DNA from 2 places in the Lachnospira rogosae (ex Hitch et al. 2025) genome. Region 1 is predicted to be linked to the other one. Evidence: predicted binding sites of a transcription regulator. Region 1 holds the regulator's gene; the other holds the start of a gene.
The links. The regulator NrdR, encoded in region 1, represses ribonucleotide reductase genes. The targets are predictions, from matches to a motif close to CACAANATNTTGTG.
Positions count from the first base shown of each region.

Region 1 (12,616 bases):
ATTATGAACACTTGACTTTCGGAATTATGAAAAACGACCGTTGGTACAAGAAAATTGTCCGAAGAGGTATTCATTCAGTCAAACTGGAAGTTTTATTTGTGGCGATAGGCCACAATCTATATAAATATCAGAAAAAAAGATGAGAAACAGAACTGCCGCATAGATTCAAAAAAAGAATTTCTATGGGGTAGGGGAAGTGCGCTTTCTTTGCGCATGATTTCAGTCATTTATACACAACAGGTACAAAAAGGGAGATGCGAAAAAACTCAATCGAGTTTTTTCACATCCCCTTTTTACTATATAATCAGGAGATTACATTAGAACTTCAAGCTTATATAATAAAGCTGTACGAATGTTGTATTGGGGGATATTATTTACCAGTATATTTCTCTTCACAGTATTTACATCTGTATACCTGCTTAACAGGGTCAGAAAGAACAAATACATGGTCAAGACCCTGTTCAATAGAAGTAATACATCTAGGATTCTTACATTTGATAACATTAGTAATCTGCTTTGGTAATGAAAGTGATTTCTTATCTACTATCTGTCCGTCTTTAATAATATTAACAGTGATATTATGATCGATAAATCCTAATACATCTAAATCAACAAGGTCAAGTCCGCCCTCAATCTTGATAATATCCTTTCTTCCCATTTTACTGCTTCTTGCATTCTTGATAATAGCAACCTGACAGTCGAGTTCGCCAAGACCAAGGTTATTATATATCATCATTGATTTGCCGGCTTCAATATGGTCTAGTACAAAGCCTTCATTAAGTTGTCCTACATTTAACATAATTACCCTCCTATATTTACTTGTTATTAAGACCAAGAAGTGTCATAATAAGAGCCATTCTTACATATACACCGAATTGTACCTGTTTAAAGTAAGCAGCTCTTGGGTCATCATCTATATCTACTGATATTTCATTAACACGAGGAAGTGGGTGAAGAACATACATATCCTCTTTTGCAAGAGCCATTTTTGACTTATCAAGTATATAGAAATCTTTCATTCTGAGGTATTCATCTTCTGAGAAGAATCTTTCACGCTGTACTCTTGTCATATATAATATGTTAAGCTCAGGCATAGCATCTTCTAGGTTTTCCATTTCAATGAATTCAGCCTGGTTGGCTTTTAATACATCATCTCTTATATAATCAGGTATTCTTAATTCCTTAGGAGATATAAGCACGAATTTGACATTTTTATATCTTACGAGTGAATTGATAAGTGAATGAACAGTTCTTCCGAACTTAAGGTCACCACAAAGGCCTATTGTAAAGTTGTCAAGAGAACCGCGGAGTTCCCTTATAGTCATAAGATCTGTAAGTGTCTGTGTTGGGTGCTGGTGTCCGCCATCACCTGCATTGATTACAGGTATAGAAGACTTGCTTGCTGCAACCATAGGAGCACCTTCTTTTGGGTGGCGCATAGCACATATGTCTGCATAGCAGGAAATTACCCGTATAGTATCAGCCACGCTTTCGCCCTTTGATGCTGAACTTGAGTTAGCAGAAGAAAAACCTAATACAGACCCTCCAAGATTGAGCATTGCTGCTTCAAAACTAAGACGGGTTCTTGTACTAGGTTCATAAAATAAAGTTGCTAACTTTTTACCATCACATACATGGCTGTATTTTTTAGGATCTTTAGAAATGTCTCTTGCAAGATTAAGTAAATCTTCAAGTTCTGTGACACTTAAGTCTAGTGGACTAAGTAAATGTTTCATTAATTGTTCCTCCACAAGTATATATTATTGTGCTCTTGGCACTCTGTTATATATATTACTATTAATTAGATTAATTCTCAATTGTTATTTTAAAAAAAATGTGATAAAATTATGAATATTTGTGATATGCATAGATGCGTTGCATAAGAATGGAGGAGCAATATGTCTAAGATAATATTAACAGGTGACCGTCCAACAGGAAAGCTTCATGTTGGTCATTATGTTGGTTCATTAAAGAGAAGAGTAGAATTACAGAATTCAGGTGAATACGATAAGATATTTATTATGATAGCAGATGCTCAGGCACTTACAGATAATGCTGATAATCCTGAGAAGGTACGCCAGAACATAATAGAGGTTGCACTTGATTATCTTTCAGTCGGTTTAGACCCAGCTAAGTCTGATATATTTATTCAGTCACAGATTTCACAGCTTACAGAGCTTACATTTTATTATATGAATCTTGTTACAGTTTCAAGACTTCAGAGAAACCCAACAGTTAAGTCAGAGATCCAGATGCGTAACTTTGAAGCGAGCATACCGGTTGGATTTTTCTGCTATCCAATAAGCCAGGCCGCTGATATAACAGCATTTAAGGCTACAACAGTTCCGGCAGGTGAGGATCAGGAGCCGATGATTGAACAGACAAGAGAGATTGTAAGAAAGTTCAATTCAGTATATGGAGATACATTGGTAGAACCACAGATACTTCTTCCGGATAATAAAGTATGTTTAAGACTTCCAGGTACAGATGGCAAAGCTAAGATGAGTAAGTCGCTTGGTAACTGCATATATCTTTCTGATACAGAAGAAGATGTTAAGAAAAAGGTTATGAGTATGTATACAGATCCAGATCATATTAAGGTATCGGATCCTGGTAAGATAGAAGGTAATACTGTATTTACATATCTTGATGCATTCAGTAAGGAAGAAGACTTTGGATTATTCTTACCAGAGTATAATAACCTTGATGAATTAAAAGACCACTATAAGAGAGGTGGACTTGGTGATGTTAAGGTTAAGAAGTTCCTTTTAAATGTTCTTAACAAGGAATTAGAGCCAATCAGAAATAGAAGACACGAATATGAGAAGGATATTCCTTATGTATACGAGATACTTAAACAGGGAACTAAGAATGCTTATGAGGTAGCAGAACAGACATTAAGCGAAGTTAAGGCTGCTATGAAGATTAATTACTTTGATGATGTTCAGCTTATAAAGGCACAGTCAGAAAAGTACAGCGGATAATAAAAAGGCACTGTGCCATATATGTATTCAGGATGAGAATGCATATAGCACAGTGCCTTTTGCTTTGATAAAGGCTTGGTCTGGACTTATGGCCAAGCCTTCATTAATTAATCTAACTTTTTAATAACCATATTGTTAGGACGTGATATTTTAAGTTCTTTGCCATTCATAACAATAAGTCCTTTGGTATAGTCTACAGTAAATATTGTTATTGAGTTGCCTTCATTATTCATGGATAAAAGGTGCTTGTCATCAGGAAAAAGGCATATGTACTTAGGATAATCACCACTTACAGGAAGTGAGTTAAGTGTAATTATCTTTCCTGTAGTCTTGTCCACAGAATATATTGTAGCAGTGTTATCACCGGCATTAGAGCAGATTAAGTTATTGCCTGAATTAGTAAGGCATATGTCTGAAGCTGCACTGTTAGACTTATGGTCGCGTCTTACAGTGAATATATTCTGAATCATCTCAAATCTGTTCTTATCAGAAGAAGCATCATAAGAATATACGTTAATATAATTCTTTAATTCACATACAACATAAGCGAATCGTCCATCTTCTGAGAATATCATCTTTCTTGGAGCAGATTCAAGCTGTGAACGTATAATATCAAAAAGCTTGAGCTTTCCAGTTGTATGGTTGAATTCATAAAGCTTAATCTGGTCAATTCCAAGATCACATACACATAAAAGTTCTTCATCAGGTGTAAAGCAGGTATGACTTATATGGGGTCTGAAATTACGTTCAGCAACGCTTCCAAGACCCTTATGAAATACCTCATCAGCTATATCGCCTAAAGAACCATCAGCATTAATATGCATTACAGTAATCTTGCCATCGTGATAGCCGGAAATAACAAGAAAACGGTTATCCTTAGTTACAGAAATATGACAGCCTCTCATTCCGTTGATAGAAGCAACATTCATAAGTTCAAGAGAACCATCTTCAGTAATAGCAAATGAAGAAATACCCTGATCACATATTGCGTATAAATACTTCTTATTAGAAGATAATGTTATATATGAGGGATTATCAATTGTAACCTCACATCTTTCAGTTATTCGTCCCTTTTCAACGTCCATATCATATATATGAATACCTTTGCTGCTTTCGTGGGTATAAGTACCTGCATAAGCCACATATCTATCGTTCATAAGTAACCTCCAATCAAAATATAACGTATAGTCAAGATAAGTTAAATAACCGTGTACTCACTAAATTATATGTATATATTAGCATTTTTCTTTATGTTTATCAAGGCAGACATTGACAAGGATAATGTCACGCCCAATAGATTTGATACATCTGAAAGGTATGACATACACAAATTCACGTCCAAAGAAGCCGCAAAGCCGTCCAGGACCAGGAATTATTATAGAATTGATACAGCCATTTTTAGGGTCAAAGTCAATATCAATAACACAGCCTATAATACAGCAGTCCTCTTCGTTGATAACCTGCTTGTTTTTTAGTTCAAATATCTTCATACAACACCTCATTTTATATAATTATACTTAATATAAAATATGTATTTTTAAAGGGGAAAGTGCATATAACAGGTATAATAATGAAATATTAATGAACAAATGTGTTATGGGTTTGACACACAGATTGGCATAGGCTATCATATTAAATAATAAAATTGATAATTCGATGGAGGAAAATATATGTATTATTTCTATGATGCAACATATATACTCGTTATTATAGGTGCAATAATAAGTCTTATAGCATCTATGAATGTTAAATCGACATTTAACAGATATGATAAGTATAACAGCCGTTCAGGGCTTACAGGTGCTATGGCAGCACAGGAAATATTAAGAGCGGCAGGAATTACTAATGTAAGAATTGAGAGAGTAAGCGGTAATCTTACAGACCATTATTCACCAAAGGAAGGAGTTCTTAGATTATCAGATTCTGTATACAATTCAACATCAGTAGCAGCTATAGGCGTGGCCGCCCATGAGTGTGGACATGCTATGCAGTATGACGAAGAATATTTTCCAATTAAGATAAGAGCAGCTGTAATACCGATAGCTAATATTGGTTCAGCTCTTTCATGGCCAATAATTCTTTTAGGTTTATTCCTTGGAGCTACAGGACTTATGCAGCTTGGAGTAGTGCTTTTCTCACTTGTTGTAGTATTCCAGCTTCTTACTCTCCCGGTTGAATTTGATGCTTCCGCAAGAGCATTAAGAACCTTAAGAGAACGTAATATGCTTGAGTCAAGTGAACTTACCGGTGCAAGAAAGGTGCTTACAGCAGCAGCATTAACATATGTAGCGGCACTTCTTACATCTATTCTTCAGCTTTTAAGACTTGTTCTTCTTACAAGAAGAGATGATTAATATTAAATATGTATATAATTGCCAGTTCACAACAGTATAAAAGTACATTTATGTGGTAATGCTTGTAATATAAGCGAACTTAAATGTATGCCTTTCCACTAAAGATAAATGTTCGCAATGTCTTTAGGAGGAAAGGTTAATGGCTGGTGTAAAAGTTACGATATGTGGTGTTAATACGCAGGAGCTGCCTCTGCTTAGTGCGAAGGAGAAGAAAGAGCTTTTATTAAAGATAAAGGCTGGTGACCAGACAGCAAGAGAGAGATTTATTAAAGGTAATCTCCGTCTGGTATTAAGCATTGTTGGCAGATTTTCTAACAGTAATGAAAATGTGGATGATTTATTCCAGATTGGCTGTATAGGTCTTATAAAATCAATAGACAATTTTGATGTATCGCAGGGCGTGCAGTTCTCAACTTATGCAGTTCCAATGATTACTGGGGAGATTAAGAGGTATCTTCGTGATAACAGTGCAATAAGAGTGAGCCGTTCATTAAAGGATATGGCTTATAAGGCACTTTATACAAAAGAACAGCTATTAAAGAGCAGGCAGAAGGAACCGACAATATCGGAGATTGCAAGTGAGATAGGAGCATCTAAGGAGGATATTGTTATAGCACTTGAGGCTGTATCCCCAACTGTTTCATTGTATGAACCGGTATTTAATGAAGGCGGGGATACATTATATGTCATAGACCAGATTAAAGATAAAGCAGATGGAGAAGAGAATTGGGTTACACATCTGGCATTGGACTCTGCCTTTGCAAAGTTAAGCGGGCGTGAACAGCAGATAATAAGAAAGCGTTTTTATGAATATAAGACACAGATGGAGATAGCCGAAGAGATTGGAATATCACAGGCACAGGTAAGCAGGCTTGAAAAATGTGCTCTTAAGAATATGAAGAAGCATATGTCTTAACAGCATAGCAAGTATTAATAAAATAATAAATAAATAAATAAAGGGCTGTCGCATAAAGTAGAATTTATAATAGGAAGATAATAACAGGTTGATAATGTCTTTATATTATAGATTATATTTGGTGCGGCAGCCCTGATATTTTATGTTATGTGTATTGTATATGGTATTATTATTGTATGTCTTTACAGTCAGAAAGGCTTTTTGCCTGTTCAGAAAGGCTTTTGACTTTAATATAGATTGATTATTAATTAGTGCTATAGTGTGTTTATGGAATATTTTATAGATATTTTGACATAACAGCACCAGTGGGCTATAATTCTAGTAGTTTATTGTATTTAGGGGAGGTTTGTGAATGAAGTGCCCATATTGCGGAAAAGAGAATACAAGAGTAATAGATTCAAGACCTACAGATGACAGCTCTATAAGAAGACGCCGTCAGTGTGATGAATGTGGAAAGCGTTTTACCACATACGAGAAAGTAGAGACACTTCCTCTTATAGTTGTGAAGAAAGATAATAACAGAGAACCTTATGACAGGGAAAAGATAGTGGCTGGAATAGTCAGGTCGTGCCATAAGCGTCCGATATCAATGAAACAGATTAATGATATGGTAGATGACATTGAGGGACAGATATTTAATATGGAGGAGAAAGAGATACCTACAACAACGATAGGTTCTATTGTTATGGATAAGTTAAAGGATTTAGATGAAGTTGCATATGTAAGATTTGCTTCTGTATACAGGGAGTTTAAGGATGTTAATACATTTATGGACGAAATCAAGAAAATACTTAAAAAGTAGTAAATACTTAAAAGCAACAAATGCTTAAGAACAGCAGAAAAGCTGATAAGAAAGGTAGTAATTACAGATGTTTAAAAGATTTTATCCGGATATGTATATAGATTCTGCATACGATATAGATTATAAGGGACTTTATGATAAAGGTTACAGGGGAATTATATTTGATGTTGACAACACGCTTGTTGAACACGGAGCACCGGTTACTGAGCGTGCAAAGAAGCTGTTCGGTGATTTAAAGGCTATGGGATATAATACCTGCATAATATCCAATAATAAAGAATACAGGGTTAAGCCGCTTGCAGATGAGGTTGGTTCATTATATGTAAGCAAGGCAGGAAAGCCATCTCCTAAGAATTATGTTAAAGCTATGGAGTATATGAATACTGATAAGTCTGACACATATTTTGTGGGGGATCAGTTGTTCACAGATGTGTGGGGTGCTAACAGGGCAGGAATTAAGTCTGTTCTTGTAAAGCCGATAGACAAGCACGAGGAGATACAGATAATTCTAAAAAGAAGGCTTGAATGGATAGTTCTGCATTTTTATAAGAAGCATATTAAAAGAGAAGGCGGAAAAGCAGGTTTCTAATACATATAGGTTTAATATAATTTCAAGATATATATTTATTGTGATTTCATAATATATGAATTTATCTGTACTTTAGATATAAGCTCATAAGAAAGGAAGTAAGATTTTAATGATAGATATTAATGGTACAACAAGAGTGTGCGGTCTTATAGGTAATCCGGTGGGACATTCAATTTCCCCGGTGATACATAACAGCCTTGCACAGCTTATGGATATGAATATGGTGTATACAACCTTCAAGGTTGAAAAGGGTGATGTTGTCACAGCAGTAAAGGGAGCTTATGCACTTAACATATTAGGACTTAATGTAACAGTTCCACACAAGCAGGCTGTTATGGAGTCACTTGTGGATATTGATCCGCTTGCTAAAGCTATAGGAGCTGTTAATACGCTTGTAAGAACAGATAAGGGCTATAAAGGCTATAATACAGATATATTGGGACTTGAAAGAGAACTTATAGACGAGGGAGTTGTGCTTTTAGGCAGCCGTTGTGTAATTCTTGGTGCAGGCGGAGCGGCAAGAGCAATAGCATTTTTATGTGCAAAGAGCGGTGCTAAAGAAATATATATGCTTAACAGGACTAAGGAAAAGGCTTACGATATAGCCAAAGCAGTTAATGATTATTTCGGTAAAGAATGTATAAAGCCTATGCTTATAAGTGAGTATGATAAGCTGGAAGCTGATGATTACGTTGTGATACAGACCACAAGCGTTGGACTTTATCCTAATGTGGATGATGTTGTAATTGATGATGAAGCATTTTATAAGAAGGTAAAAGTCGGAGTTGATATTATATATAATCCTAGTGAAACACGTTTTATGAAAATGTGTAAAAATGCCGGAAAGCCAGCCTGCAACGGTTTAAAAATGCTTTTATACCAAGGGGTTGCGGCGTATGAGTTATGGAATGATGTAAGTGTCACAAAAGAACAGGCGGATAAAGTGTATAATAAGATGAAAGAGGAACTTGGAATTGAATAATATTGTACTTATTGGATTTATGGGAAGTGGAAAGACGACATTTGGCCGCTGGGTTTCAAGACGACATAATAGAAAGTTCTATGATACAGATGAGTATATCGAGAAAAAGCAGAATACAACAATAAGCGAAATCTTTGCAACGAAGGGAGAGGAAGCTTTCAGGGATATGGAGACAGAGACGGTAAAAGAGTTATCAGATACTCTTGATAACTGCGTCATATCTGTTGGTGGCGGACTTGTGTTAAGAGAGGTCAATAGGGAGCTTTTAAGAAAGCTTGGAACAGTAGTATATCTTAAAGCTTCTGAGGAGGAACTTTGCAAAAGGTTGAGCAAGGACACCAAACGTCCATTATTACAGGGCGGTGGGCTTCACGAGAAGATACATAACCTTATGGAGCAGAGAGAAGATATATATCTGGATGCGGCTGATATGATAGTTGATACGCAGAAGATGTCATTTGAACAGATGTATACAGCAATCATTAAGAATATGGAGGATTAGCAATGAAGATACTTGTTATTAACGGACCTAATATTAATTTCCTTGGAATAAGAGAAAAAGGAATATATGGCAATGATAATTATGACACGCTTGTTGATATGATTAACAAGAAAGCAGAGGAACTTAATGTTAAAGTTGAGGTATTCCAGAGCAACCATGAGGGTGCAATTATAGATAAGCTTCAGGAAGCTTATTACAATGATGTTGATGGTATTGTAATTAATCCGGGGGCATTTACACATTACAGCTATGCAGTAAGAGATGCACTTGCTTCGATAGCTGCAATACCGAAGATAGAAGTACATATATCCAATGTTCATACAAGAGAAGAATTCAGACATACATCTGTTACAGTTCCAGTATGTCAGGGACAGGTTGTAGGACTTGGACTTAGAGGTTATCTGTATGCGATGGAAGCATTAACAGATATGACGAAGAGTAATTAATAGAGGATAATCATTATAAAGAAGAACCTATAGCACGATTTGGCTATAGGTTCTTCTTTATAATGGGCAGAATAAAAAGAGCCTGTACACCGATGAAAGTGTACAGGCTCTTTTTAAGAACTTATTATGTTAAAATATAATAAATATCTTATAAATCTTAACCTTTAATCTGATTAACTAAACACGTGAAATATATTCACCTGTTCTTGTATCAATCTTAATTGTATCACCCTGGTTAACAAATAATGGAACTAAAATCTTAGCACCTGTTTCAAGGATAGCTGGCTTTGTAGCACCTGTAGCTGTATCACCCTTAACACCTGGTTCAGATTCTGTAATCTGAAGTTCAACAGTGATAGGTGGCTCAATAGAGAATACGTTACCGTTGTGTGAACAGAGCTTAACCATTTCGTTCTCTTTAACGAACTTAAGTGAATCACCAACATTCTCAGCAGATAATGCAATCTGTTCAAATGTCTCTGTATCCATAAAGTTGTAAAGATCACCATCTGAGTAAAGATACTGATATTCTCTCTTCTCAATATGAGCGAGGTCAAACTTTTCTGTAGGTCTGAAAGACTTTTCAACAACACCACCACTCACGATATTCTTTAACTTTGTTCTAACGAAAGCAGCACCCTTACCAGGCTTTACATGCTGGAATTCAATAATCTGCCAAATGTTATTATCCATCTGAATTGTTAAACCATTCTTAAAATCTCCTGCGCTTACCATTCTTTGGTATACCTCCTAATTATCATAACTATTATAATTTTATAATAAAATGAATAATTTGGCAACCTCTTTTTTGTTTATGTTAATTTATTATTTGGATTTAAAGGTTGAACAGACCGTATCGTCAGCATTTACGGCTGTTATGCCTGATATATCAACGTGGTCAGCCTGACAAGCTTCGTTATTGTTATACACGCAGTTATGTGCGGCACACTTTATCTGAAGATTAAGCTTAGGTGAAGCAGTATTATTCTTAGCAGAGCCATCTTTGTAAGAATAGCTTCCACAGCAAGTTTCACTGCACTCACAGGCATTACTTCCCTTTACATCAATACCATTAAGGCAGCAGCAGTTATCATCATTGTGTACACAGCTACAAGCGTTACAGCTTAAATTAGTCATAATAAATTACCTCCTGTTAATCTTTAACTTAAGTGTCTGGTAAATGCTTTAATAAATAGAACATTTGCAATACACAGTAGTAGTATTAACAGGAGGTGATTTATTATACGTTACATTATAAATTGTATGAAATTTTAACTGATTCTGCTAAAGGAAATGCGTCCCTTTTCACCGCTGTAATAACGGATAAGCACCTTGGCAATTATCTTTTCTTTCTTAACATATGTGTTAGTCCAGTATCTTGAGTCTTTGGAGTTATTACGATTATCACCAAGCATAAAATAACAGCCGTCAGGAACAATATAAGTGTGTGTTTCGCCGTCATCATATATATATTCTTTGATATATGGCTCATCAAGCTCATCACCATTGATGTATACATGCCCTTCCTTAATCTGGACTATTTCATTAGGAAGACCAATAACACGCTTAACATAATTCTCTGACTCATTATCAGGATATTTAAAGATTATAACGTCACCGCGCTTTGGTTCGCTGAACTTGTAAGCAAGCCTGAAACCGAAAAGGCGGTCGCCTTCCCATATTGTATCTCTCATAGAGCCAGATGGAACTTCGGCATTAATGATTATGAAATTGGTGCAGAGCAGGGCAATGATAGCTGCAAATATTACAATTTTAATGAAACTGAAGGCTTCTGATACTATAAATTTAACAACAGAATACTCCTGCTTCTTATTATTATCTGTATGTCTGCTGATATTATCAGAACGGCTGTAAGAATAATCATCATTGTCATCATCGTCATCTTCAATATCATCATAATCATCATCAAAATCGATATAATCTAAATCATCTTCATCAGGTGTATTGTTGTTATTAGTAGTCATACGTTAGTCCCCAATCTAATTGATATACGGGGCGAATGAATTCACCCCGTATATCCTATCATATGTTAAATTGTATTATTTTGCAAGTAATTCCATAATCTTATTACTTCTTGCAATGAATTCAGTCATCTGGTTTCCTGTAAGTGGAGCGTGGCTTATAAGTGCAAGGTCGTAAAGCTGTTTACAGATAATATCAGTATTCTCACCATCTTTATTGTTAAGAACATACTGAACAAGACTGTTGTTAGCATTAAGAATTAAAGTCTGTCCTGTAGAACCAAACATAGCCGGATCCATTCCTGACATACCGTACATCTTCATCATATCCTGCATACGTCTATCCTGCTCGGAAAGAGTAATCATAGAAGATACAGAAGCATCCTTTAACTTTTCAACCTTGATATTAAGATTATCATTGTTAAGTGCTTTCTTAAATGTAGCTGTAAGGCTTTCAGTTGCATCCTTTAATTCATCTTCGCTTGTTTCTTCCTTGAATATATCAGAAAGGTCAGTATCAATTCTTGCAAATTTAAGACCCTCGTTCTTGCCTTCAAGATGAGTGATGAATGGCTGGTCAATATTGTGAGTAAGAATGATAGCATCCATATTCTCTTTCTTAAACATATTGATATACTGGCTCTGTTCCTTCTCATCAGTTACATAGAAGACTGTATTCTCGTGCTTTTCCTTGTTAGCTTCAAGGTAATCCTTAAGTGTTAAATACTTGCCTTCAAGGTTCTTGAATATAATGTAATCATTCATCTTCTCAGCGAACTTTTCATCTTTTAAGCAGCCAAATTTGATGAATGGGTTGATGTCATCCCAATATTTCTCATAGTTCTCACGGTTAGTCTTGCACATACCAGAAAGCTTGTCAGCAACCTTTTTAGTAATGTAATCAGAAATCTTCTTAACAAAGCCATCATTCTGGAGTGCAGAACGTGATACGTTAAGAGGAAGATCTGGACAATCAATAACACCCTTTAAGAGAAGAAGGAATTCAGGAATAACTTCCTTGATGTTATCTGCAACGAATACCTGATTATTGTAAAGCTT
Region 1 is NZ_JBBMER010000002.1:211,686-224,301, reverse strand. Features, by position in the region: partial or broken gene WMO14_RS12930 (transposase) at 1-163, shown strand, start outside; gene WMO14_RS03425 (aspartate carbamoyltransferase regulatory subunit) at 371-799, opposite strand; gene pyrB (aspartate carbamoyltransferase) at 816-1,736, opposite strand; gene trpS (tryptophan--tRNA ligase) at 1,899-2,984, shown strand; gene WMO14_RS03410 (lactonase family protein) at 3,092-4,141, opposite strand; gene WMO14_RS03405 (PRC-barrel domain-containing protein) at 4,220-4,474, opposite strand; gene WMO14_RS03400 (zinc metallopeptidase) at 4,655-5,338, shown strand; gene sigG (RNA polymerase sporulation sigma factor SigG) at 5,478-6,254, shown strand; gene nrdR (transcriptional regulator NrdR) at 6,607-7,056, shown strand; gene WMO14_RS03385 (YqeG family HAD IIIA-type phosphatase) at 7,124-7,645, shown strand; gene aroE (shikimate dehydrogenase) at 7,755-8,627, shown strand; gene WMO14_RS03375 (shikimate kinase) at 8,620-9,129, shown strand; gene aroQ (type II 3-dehydroquinate dehydratase) at 9,132-9,575, shown strand; gene efp (elongation factor P) at 9,753-10,310, opposite strand; gene WMO14_RS03360 (DUF1540 domain-containing protein) at 10,401-10,712, opposite strand; gene lepB (signal peptidase I) at 10,847-11,560, opposite strand; gene htpG (molecular chaperone HtpG) at 11,636-12,616, opposite strand, start outside.

Region 2 (12,616 bases), 200 kb from region 1:
GCCTTCCTTATCTCTGGAATTTCCATAGTCTTTTTATCTATGTGATTAAATTCTCCGTTATTTAAGACTAGCGTATCCTCACTTATCCTCTTGGAAATCTCTAGAAGTCCTGTTGAGATAAGTATTATCCTGCCTTCTTTTATTGTATTAATAACTTCGATAAACTTATTAATGTATTCTTCACTGCAATAATCAAGTGGCTCATCAAAAAGCACAACATAAGGTCTTATTACAAGAATACAGGCAAGCTGTAAAAGCTTCTTCTCCTCAAATGTATAATCCGCTATAAGCTCATCTCTCTTGGCAACACTGAACCCAATTCTATCAAATATATCCTCTGGCTCAGGGTCGTCTCTCTCCATATCACAAAGCATACTTATAAACTCATAACCTGTTATGTATACAGGAAGAACACTCTGCTTTGCCGCATAAAAATATTTACACTTATCAATTGTAACTATGCTTCCGTCATCAACAGATATATCTCCACATATACACTCAAATAATGTTGTTCTTCCAGCTCCCGGTCCACCAAGTATAGGATATATCTGTCCCTCCTCAAATGTAAAGGATATATCTGTAAGAACTTCATTCTTCTTATAGCTCTTTTTTATATGGCTTAATTTAAGCATATTTTTCTCCAATTCATATCATATAATTAAGTGACAGCCGTTAATATATCCGGACATCTACAACATAATTGTATACCAATCCATCACTTACTTTACAAACATTTTCTAACTATTATAATAATTTTTTATTAAATATTAAATCACAACAAAATATTATATTAAAAATCTATAACTTTGTAAACACATAATCAAATTGCTATTGCTTTTGATTAGAAACAATGCTAACATTTTAATATTATTTATTATAGCGGTTATCTGCTGGAAATGAAGGTTATGATGAAAACATTTAAAAAAATATGGTGGCGTCTGCTTTTTGCACTTTACGCTTTTATATATCTTCCCTGGTTCTTTTATCTTGAGCATAAAATAACTATGGATTATCCCGGAATTCACATATTAAACGGAACAATCGACAGCTATATACCTTTCCTTGAGATATTTATAATCCCTTATCTTTTATGGTTTGTCTATATAGCTGCTTCATGCATATATATGGTTCTGAAAGCAGACAATAAAGAATTTATAAGATTTGCTCTTTCACTTATTATCGGTATGTCGGTATCTATGTTTATATGTATGATATACCCTAATGGTCTAACATTAAGACCTGATAACATCCCTGATAATATATTTGGAAAGCTTGTTGCTGTACTCTATGCTACCGATACGACAACCAACGTATTTCCAAGCATACATGTATATAATTCAATTGCCGTCCACACTGCCCTTTCAAAGTGTAAGGCACTTAAAGAGCACAAATATATTGTCAATGCTTCACTTATATTATGTATACTTATATGCCTGTCAACAATATTCTTAAAACAACACTCTGTATATGATGTTATCGGAGGTATCGTTCTTATGGCATTTATGTATTTTATGCTTTACATTCTGCCAGAAAGAAATACAGAAGCAAAGTGCGAAGCTGAAAGCCAGCAGCAGTCTATAACAGATTAACAATAATATTATTATAACCTGCCCGATAAAAGTCTTTACATAAGATTGACTTTTATCGGGCAGATGTTATACTATCAATCATAAGATATTAACTGGGGAGCAGAAGGCTTTTGCCTGGCTGAGAGGGAATCCGGTTCCGACCCATATACCTGATGTGGATAATGCCACCGTAGGAAGATTATTATTCTCTAGTCATTTTAATCAAATATATGATGTTAAATTAAATGCAGATATTATAATTTTATGTTACGTTCTATTTTTTAATCTGTATAAATATTCATCTTCCTAATTCTTCCAGTCAGTTCCCTAATTAATACATTACACGAAAGCACCAATACTTATTATGAATTTTTATTTTGTATTATGTGTGGAAATGGAGGATACTTATGGAATACACAACACAGATGGATGCCGCCAGAAAAGGCATTATCACTAAAGAAATGGAATGTGTTGCAGCTAAAGAACACATGGATATTAATGAACTTGTAAAACTCGTAGCCTGTGGACAGGTTATTATACCAGCTAACAAAAATCACAAATGCCTTGACCCTAACGGAATAGGCTCTATGCTTCGTACTAAAATTAACGTCAATCTTGGTACTTCAAGAGACTGTGTTGACCTTGATATGGAACTTGATAAGGTAAATAATGCAGTAAAAATGGGTGCTGAGGCCATAATGGATTTAAGTTCATTTGGGGACACACAGAAGTTCAGAAGAAAGCTTACTACTGAATGTCCAGCAATCATCGGTACTGTTCCAATATATGATGCCGTTGTATATTATCACAAGGCTCTTAAGGAAATTACTGCTAAGGAATGGCTTGATATTGTAAGAATGCACGCTGAAGATGGTGTTGACTTTATGACTATCCATTGTGGAATTAACAAAGCTACAGCTAAGAAATTCAGAGCCGACAAACGTCTTATGAACATTGTATCAAGAGGCGGTTCAATCATCTATGCGTGGATGGAAATGACAGGCAATGAAAATCCATTTTTTGAATACTATGACGAAGTACTTGATATATGCCGCGAATATGACGTTACTATGAGTCTTGGTGATGCCTGCAGGCCTGGCTGTATTATGGATGCCTCTGATATATCACAGATTGAGGAGCTTGTTACTCTAGGTGAACTTACAAGACGTGCTTGGGAAAAGGACGTTCAGGTTATGATTGAAGGGCCTGGACATATGCCAATCAACCAGATTCAGGCTAATATGGAAATCCAAAAAACCATATGCAAGGGTGCTCCTTTCTATGTACTTGGACCTCTTGTTACAGATATTGCACCTGGCTATGACCATATAACTTCTGCTATCGGTGGTGCTATCGCTGCTACATATGGTGCTTCTTTCCTCTGCTATGTAACTCCTGCTGAACATCTTCGTCTTCCTGACTTAAATGATGTTAAAGAAGGAATTATTGCAGCAAGAATTGCAGCTCACGCTGCTGATATTGCAAAAGGTGTTCCCGGTGCAATCGACTGGGATTTAAAGATGGATAAAGCAAGACGTGTACTTGACTGGGATGCACAATTTGATGCTGCCATAGACCCAGAAAAAGCAAGACGCTACAGACAGGAAGCCAAGCCAGAAAAAGAAGATACCTGCTCTATGTGCGGTAATTTCTGTGCCGTTAAGAATATGAATAAAATTATGGACGGTGAAATCGTTAGTATATTTGATGAATAATACACCAAAAAGCCAGCCGGATATTATTCCGGCTGGCTTTTAATATACTGTTAAATATTAAAGATGAAGCACTCTTTCCTTAATCTCCTGTGTACGTCCCTGATTCCAGAACTGTGTTCCAATATAACCGCATGTTCTTCTTGCAACATTCATCTTATCCTGATTACGGTTGCCACAATTAGGGCATTCCCATATAAGCTTTCCATCATCATCGTTTATAATCTGTATCTGTCCTGTATAACCGCATACCTGACAATAATCGCTTTTTGTATTAAGCTCTGCATACATAATATTGTCATATATGAACTGCATAACAGAAAGAACTGCTGGTATATTATCATTCATATCTGGAACTTCTACATAGCTTATTGCACCACCTGGTGAAAGCTCCTGGAACTGAGCCTCGAACTTCAGCTTGTCAAATGCGTTGATATTCTCTGTTACGTGAACATGGTAACTATTAGTTATATAATTCTTATCCGTAACACCTTTTATCTTGCCAAATCTTTTCTGAAGATTCTTAGCAAACTTATAAGTTGTTGATTCAAGCGGTGTTCCGTAAAGACTGAAATCTATATTAGTCTCCTTGGCCCAGCGGTTACAGGTATCTCTTAAATATGTCATAAGCTTTAATGCAAATTCTGTACCATTAGGATCCGTATGTGTAACACCCTTCATATAGTAAGTACATTCACACAGACCAGCATACCCTAAAGAAATAGTAGAATATCCGCCGTAAAGAAGCTTATCAATGGTTTCGCCCTTCTTAAGTCTTGCAAGTGCACCATTCTGCCAGAGAATTGGTGCAACATCTGATGGAGTACCTTTTAATCTATAATGTCTGCACATAAGTGCTCTCTTACAAAGCTCAAGTCTTTCATCAAGGATTTTCCAGAATTTATCCATATCCTTACCTGATGAACATGCTACATCTACAAGATTAAGTGTAACTACACCCTGATTAAAACGTCCATAATATTTAGGCTTATTATCATTCTCTGGGTCATTATAAGGTGTCAGGAAAGAACGACAGCCCATACAAGGGAAGCAATGTCCTTCTCCAAACTTATCAACCTTAAGCTTCTTCATAATCTTTTCTGATATATAATCTGGAACCATTCTCTTAGCTGTACATTTAGCGGCAAGCTGTGTAAGGTTCCAATACTTTGAATCTTCTCTTATATTATCTTCCTCTAGCACATATATAAGCTTAGGAAACGCTGGTGTAATCCATACACCCTTTTCGTTCTTAACACCCTGTATTCTCTGCTTAAGAACTTCCTCTATTACAAGGGCAAGGTCTTCTCTTGTCTGTCCTTCCGGAACCTCATCAAGATACATAAATACAGTAACAAATGGAGCCTGTCCATTAGTTGTCATAAGTGTTATTACCTGATACTGAATCATCTGTACACCACGTTTAATTTCATCTCTTACTCTTAATTCTGCAACTTCCTTAATCTTATCTTCTCCTGCATCAATTCCAGTTGCCTTGAATTCCTCTGCAACCTGCTTAATGAACTTTTCCCTGCTTATCTGGACAAATGGAGCAAGGTGTGCTAATGAAATGCTCTGTCCGCCATACTGTGAGCTGGCAATCTGTGCAATAGCCTGTGTAGCTATATTACAGGCTGTAGAAAAGCTGTGTGGCTTCTCAATCATTGTTTCGCTTATAACCGTTCCGTTCTGGAGCATATCTTCAAGGTTTACAAGACAGCAGTTGTGCATATGCTGTGCGAAATAATCTGCATCATGAAAATGTATAAGTCCCTGCTCGTGTGCATCTACAATATCTGCTGGAAGAAGAAATCTTTTAGTAATATCCTTGCTTACCTCTCCTGCCATATAATCTCTCTGTACACTATTAACAGTAGGATTCTTATTGGAATTCTCCTGCTTTACTTCCTCATTATTGCACTCTAAAAGACTTAATATCTGCTCATCTGTTGAGTTAGACTTTCTTACAAGAGCTCTCTTATATCTGTATGTGATATACTTTCTGGCTACTGCAAATGCCCTCATATTCATAATCTGGTTCTCAACAAGATCCTGAATTTCTTCAACATTAAGTGATCTGTTCATCTCCTGGCAGATGCTCTCGACATTATCAGATATTGTTTCAATCTGCTCATCAGAAAGTCTTTCGCTATGTACAACCTCCTTATTTGCCTTTGCAACTGCTGCCATTATTTTACTAATATCAAATGTAACTTCTGATCCACTACGTTTGATTATCTTCATAATTAGTAAACCCTCCCTTTTTACCTGACAATAAATTTCTATTCACATTTAGTATACAAATAAAATTACGCGTAATATTTATTAATAATAAAATATATCATATTGGGGCTTTATCTACCCTAATCGTATATAATGCGCTACACAAGAGTTCTCTTGTATAGCGCAGTTTAAATTTTACATCACATATATCTTCAAGTCAATACAAACACAATATGTTGTGGATTTAATACAATATAAATACAATATACTGCAATATATAAAATTCCCCTAATTACTTATGCCAATAGTAATTAGGGGCTGTTTTTAATCAGTAATATTCATCGCTGCAACATAATCCTGCTCTTCATCACTTATTATTGTATACAATAAAGTTGATGTTATCACAGCACACTCTATCTCATATTCTGCCCACTGTGAAGCTTCTTTGGTCTTATCTATTGTAAGAACACCTTTTATATCATCCCTGCCACCAATAAAGCACTGGATTGTTGAACATATATGCCGCTTCTTCATCTCCTCAACAAATTCAGGAGCTACATCCAGATTTCTGTTGACGAAATCGGCTGATATATAATTCTTATCTCCCATAAGCTTATTAAAGCCATCTGTATTAACATATGGCAGATACTCCGCATCCTCAAGCTGCTGTCCAAATGTCAAACACCTCTTTAAAGCCTTACCTTTATAAATGCTTATGCTGTCCACCTTGTAAGTCTGAATCATATGTTCAAACATATTGCTTACAGCACCCTTTCTGTCTGTGTTAAACTGTAACATAATGTCTGTAAGATATCTTAATTCGCGCATCTCCCTGCCGTCATTAAATATCTTATCCTTCTGGTTAAGAGAATTCTCATAAGACTCTTTATGTATCTCATCCCTGAAAAATACATACCTGTCCCTGCCCTTTTCCTTTGCTACATAAAGACAGAAATCAGCCTTTTTAAACAATTCTTCATATTCGTGTCCATTATTAGGACTGAATGCAACACCTATTGATGTCGTGACCTGAAAATTTTCATAATCATTCTTGAATTCCCACTTAACCTGTGTTCGTATAGCTCTTAATATTCCTCTTAATGAATAATCGTCATTAATTCCATTTAAGACGATCATAAATTCATCTCCGCCTATACGTCCGACAACACCATCTTCACCAACAACCTCTTTAAGCTTCTTGGCTACTCTTGTAAGTACTTTATCTCCATAGAGATGTCCATATCTGTCATTAACCTGCTTGAAATAATCAACATCAAGTATAACTATGCTTACCCTGTTAATCTTCTCTTTCTTAACAAGCTTCTGTGCATACTCTGTTATAGTCTTCTTATTATACACCTTGGTAAGCGAATCCATAGTAAGTTCATCGGCAATCTCAACAATATTACCCATACTGTTAGTTCCGTCAGCAAGAATAATCCTTCCAATAACCATATTCTCACCTGTATACTTAGTATATACAGCTCCTACGAACTTAACCTTTTCCATAGCTTTGCCAAATGTTCTCATATTAGTTGTAAGCTTGACACTGAACTCTGATGTATACAGCTTTATATACCTTATCAGATTATTCAGTTCAACAACGTCCTCTTCAAGAATTCTGCCATCAAGCATATATGCTTCCCATTCATCAATAGGCATTCTAGTTATTACTTCTCTTGAAATGCCTTCATATCTTACAATCTTAATATCCCCAGTCTTCTCAGAATACGCAAATACATACTCGCCTGTGAGTCCCATAACTACTCTTTCCATTGCGATATCGTCACATATCCTGCGATTAGTCTCTACAACACTATCTATATCGATCATCTCTATATCAATATTACGCAGAGCATCATTATTCTCAAATGACAAAAGCTTAATAAGATTCTGTCTGTACTCCCCCTTATAGTCCCTGAATAAAAAGCATTTACCCACAGGACTTCCATCAAACGAATCAATAAGCTCTATTAACTTTTCTTTATCATCTGGATGTACGAACTCCGTAAGACAGCCATATGACGTATTTCCAAAATAGTCATTAAAGGCACGGTTCGTTACATTAGTAAGATAAAATCTGTCTATGACCGCAAGCCGGCGGTCCAGTCTATGTGCTGTCACATAGTCATCCCCGATTCCAACATTCTGTTGTGAATACATATCTAAACCTTCTCCTTAATTCAATTGTCGAAATAACCCTGCGATTATTATAATTTATAATGCACAAATATGCAACAATTTTATTTGTTTTTTGGTACTTTAGTACCAATGGCAAATCTTGTATTTTATTTTAAATATGTATGTGATACAATACAACATATTGTTAATTTGTTTTAACAATTATATATTATTAATTTAATATGTGGAGGTTTTTTATTATGGAGCGTGTGAAATTCAGCAGAGTAGAGGTGTATCACGGAGACAGTCCTAAGAAGTTTCCGGTATATGAGATTTATCTTGACGGGGTCATTGTAACAAAAGTATCATCTAAGACAGAAGCTGAGGAGATGGTGTCACGCTGGCAGGAAGTTTACAAGTAAGCATATAAGTATAATAACAAATATTACTAGCAATTATAAAGCTGTGGACAAGCATTATCTTTAAAAGATTATTTTTAAGCAAAGATTACTCTTGGATAAAGACTACTTCGGGATAAAGACTACTTTTAAAGATAATTACTGTTCCACAGCTTTTATTAAACAAATTATATAATTTTACCATTGTATATTATATTTTTTATATATAATAAATCTTCTTAAACACCTTAAAGCATTTTCTTCTTCTTAAGGAACCACAATACAAACACACATATAATAAATATTATTACAACAATTATATAAAATCCATACCTGGTTGCTGATAAAGGCATCCACTCACCGGCAACATTCATTCCATATATTCCCGATATTATTGTAGGTATAGCCATAACTATAGTGATTGATGTAAGAATTTTCATTACATTATTAAGCCTGTTATTAATAACCGATGACAACAGCTCTCTTGTACCATCTATAATATCCCTGTATATAGACGTCATCTCGATAGCCTGCTGGTATTCGACTGTTACATCTTCAAGCAGTTCCATATCCTCCGGATACTGTTCAAGTCTTTTGTATCGTCTCAATCTTTCAAGCACAATGCTGTTCGCCCTTAAAGATGTAGCAAAGTATACAAGTGTCGATTCTAATTCGTGAAGCTCGATAATATCTGTATCGTGTGTATCATCGCCAACTCTTTCTTCTATCTCAGTTCTTTTCTTATCAATCCCACGTAAGTAAGCCTGATAAAGCATAGCCGAGCGGAACATCATTTCATATATAAAACGCATTTTCTTCTTAGTACTGAACTCTTTTAACTTATTGCGCACAAAATAGTTAAGCACGGGTGTATCTTCCCTGCATATCGTTATTATTGCATCATTCTTTAATATGATACCTAATGGTATTGTTGTATACATCTTTTTCTCGTGTCGTACCTCAGGTGTTGGTATATCCACAAGAATAAGTGTATAACCGTCTTCAAGACTTATTCGTGAACTTTCTTCCTCATCAAGTGCTGTCGCAAGGTCAGCTAAGTCTATCTCAAAATAGCCTGATACAAGGGATAATTCACTGCTTGTCGGGTCAATCATATTAACCCAGCAGCCTTCTTCTATATTATCAAGCTTTTGCAGTACCTTATTATCTGTCTTATAGATTTCTACCATAATCCACCTTCTTTCTGGTCTTTACGAAAATGTTTCTCTCATCTTTAACCATACTTCTGTAACCTGACGGACACTGCGTTACACACTGTCCACAGCCTATGCACCTGTCTATATCATATACAAGCTCTGCGCGCTCTTTATCATACCACGTTGCATTGGTCGGACAGAAACAGGCGCACCTGTTACAGCCTGTACATTTCGCGTTATCAACTATCTGTGGTCTGTAAAATGCCTTAATCATAAGCTGCGATAAAGCACCCTCCCTGAAGCTTCCATATAAGAAACAGCAGTCTATACAACAGTTGCACAGCACAATCTCTTCATTACCAGAGTATGTGCCATAGTGATATAATGTATGTATACAGCCTTTTTTCTCAAGCGTGTCTATAAGCTTTCTGGCTTCATCTATGGAAATGTGTCTTGCAACGCCAGCTTTTTCAAGCTGTACAGCCATTCTTCCAACCGCCATACACGACTCAATCGGCATATCATAGTCACATTTTCCATTCTCAAGCATCTTTTTGGTGCGGCAGAAACAGTTCATAACAGCAATATGTTCCTTATTCCTGTTAAGAATATCCATAACCTCACCCTCTGTATACACAGCCTGCACAGCATCTACATTTTTATTAATCTTAATAATTCTCTTTTTAGCACTCAGATTATTGGCAGGGTCAGGTATAAGCGTTGACATTCTTCCCTGCTCTCTTTGCATATTGCGCTCATTGACACGGTTCATATACATTCTTACAGGTGCTATATTAAGCTTTATAAGAAGTTCCTCAAATTCTGCAAACTTAATAAGAAGCCGTCTTCTCTTATCATTAAGCGGTCCAGAGGCATACAGCTCAACCCAGCCCGGAAATATCGGCGTTATATCATAGACACCTTCCTGCCTGCTCTCCCATATTCCGCCTTTGTCCCTTATGCTTGTAAATACTTTCTCAAATGCCTCACCGTCAAGCTGCCACAATTCTTTAAGCTCATCCCTGCTGTAATATCCGTCCTTCATAAGAAGCATATAATCTATATCCTGCTCATCAAATACAATCTCAAAACACTCAATAATACATTTTACAAGCGGTACAGATAATTTAGACTTGCTATTCATTAGCTTTCCAAGTTCGACAGCCTTTTTCCTGAATTCATTAGTCATATTTATTCTCTTTCTTACTTCTTATCTTTAGAACCAGTTGAACAATGGGCACTGCACGAAGAACAATTGCCGCTACAGGTATCTCCAAGTCCGCTCTCTTTGTGCTTAGATGAAACCCACAGGAACAATACAACTACAACAAATAGTACAACTGCACCAAGTATAATATTAATAATTCCTGACATATCTAATCTCCATTTCTTCTATAATATTTCTATAATATCATTTCTCAAATCTTGCCTTGCTTATCTTATCAGTAAGCGACAAAAGCATATTCTTAATAAGTGTTCTGCTGTCCTTATCAAGTCCGGCATACTGACGTATAACCTCCCTTGTGCTTCTTAATCTGTCTGCTGACACATCTGACAAATTCTTAGCACCGCTGGCATATAAAAGTCCGAATAAAGTTTCAACGAACTCCTCCCTGCGTTCATTATCAACGCTGTTAATCCAGCTGCTTAATGCCTTATTAAGCCTTCTGCTCTGTGCACTTAATTTCTTAGCCTTTACAAGAAAAGCACCAAGCACCTGCCACGACATTGCATCATGCTGCATAAGCCCGCTCTGTGAACTCTTAACAATAATATAATCCTCATCGTGTTCAAGTAACATTCCTACTATCGAATTCTCTGGGACTATGCTTTTGATAAGCGGTAACATCGCCTGATATTTCGCACTTTTTATCATATTCACATCAAATCCAGGGCCATCATTATTGTATACACAATCTATCTTTTTTCTTACTCTCTCACTGCATTTTACAGCCGAATATATAGCAAGATTGCCACCCTTGGAATGTCCGCCTATATAAAGCCTTCCTCTTATGTACTGGCATGTACTATTAATATACTCTACCGCCGCCTCCTGTGACGGAACAGGCATAATAAAGCTCATATTAAAATCCTCTTTCCAGCCGACAAGTGTATCATCTGTACCCCTGAATACAACATAAGTATGCTTAGGGCTTATTCTTATGTGAAATGCCCCGAACTGCTTTTCCAAGGTTTCATCTACTGTATCTACATAATTAGATAAAATCAGATTTCCAAATCTTTTGGAAGCTGCCGCTTTTTTCATAAGAAATGGAGCTTCACTAATAAATGATTTATCCTGCTTTAGTTCATTTTCTGTATACATATCAAAAAACATCTGCGATGCTTCTTTTAATGTAATGCTTCTCTTCTCCTCAGGTGATGGTATAATATCCCTGAAATTAACGTATGCAAGCTGTGCAAGAATAACATTATCAACCTCATTAAAAGGTGACTGTTCAAATGTTATATCCCCACGCCAGTCAAGATAATCCATTATATTTCCCATATATACACCCCCAGCAAATGCTTAATAAACCTTATTTGGATAAAGTCTTAAGTTCATTAACAATATCTATATCAGACTGCATAACCTTCATATTAGAAGTTACCGGCTGTTCTCCTGGCTTTGTCACAGTTATCTCTATAACTGTTCCCTCCTGAATTCCACCATTGAGGCAGTAATTAATAAATGACACAAACTTTGGATGGTTTGCGGCAAATTTATTCTTTAAGTTCATTATTTTCATAATTGATGCTGGATTAACCATATCATATCCTCCGACTATATATTATTATGATTTCGCATTCTGTTATTCTTTAGTATAAGAAATACTACGCATACAACTGCCGTTATTAATTCTGTTGCTGGAAAACTGCTCCATACTCCTGTCATTCCAAACAGCTTTGAAAGGCTGATTGACATAATAAGCATAAGCACAATTCCTCTTAATAATGATACCACAAATGATTCTTTAGCACACTCCACTGCACTAAAATATCCGGCAGATACTATATTAAATCCTGCAAATAAAAATCCTGCAAAATATATTATCATTCCGCTATGTGCATATACAGCAAGTGTCTCAACACCCTCACTGTTAAACAGTGCAACAAGCTGGTCTGTAAATCTAAATACAATTATATATATTACTGCAAAAAGTGCAACCGCTGTAGCAGCACTCATTCTGTACAGCCTTTCAGCATCTTTTCTGTCACCCCTGCCGTAACATTCACTAATAAGCGGCTGTGTTCCCTGGGCAATACCATTAAATATAGCTGTTCCAATATAAGCATAATTAGCAACAACTCCATATGCTGCAATACCGATATTTCCTGTGATTGACAGTAACAGCATATTAAATACAGTTGTAGTAACCGCCGATGCTATCTCACCAATAAATGCGGCTGTTCCAAGCATACACGACTCCCAGAGC
Region 2 is NZ_JBBMER010000002.1:409,347-421,962, forward strand. Features, by position in the region: gene WMO14_RS04180 (ATP-binding cassette domain-containing protein) at 1-632, opposite strand, end outside; gene WMO14_RS04185 (phosphatase PAP2 family protein) at 909-1,589, shown strand; TPP riboswitch at 1,673-1,782, shown strand; gene thiC (phosphomethylpyrimidine synthase ThiC) at 1,976-3,283, shown strand; gene nrdD (anaerobic ribonucleoside-triphosphate reductase) at 3,341-5,524, opposite strand; gene WMO14_RS04200 (GGDEF domain-containing protein) at 5,828-7,666, opposite strand; gene WMO14_RS04205 (hypothetical protein) at 7,885-8,046, shown strand; gene WMO14_RS04210 (magnesium transporter CorA family protein) at 8,271-9,212, opposite strand; gene WMO14_RS04215 (4Fe-4S dicluster domain-containing protein) at 9,196-10,368, opposite strand; gene WMO14_RS04220 (FeoB-associated Cys-rich membrane protein) at 10,383-10,553, opposite strand; gene WMO14_RS04225 (DUF2974 domain-containing protein) at 10,591-11,688, opposite strand; gene WMO14_RS04230 (hypothetical protein) at 11,720-11,950, opposite strand; gene WMO14_RS04235 (MATE family efflux transporter) at 11,965-12,616, opposite strand, start outside.
Region 2: a site for NrdR is predicted at 5,731-5,744, ahead of nrdD (anaerobic ribonucleoside-triphosphate reductase). Genes of this name have one in related genera too.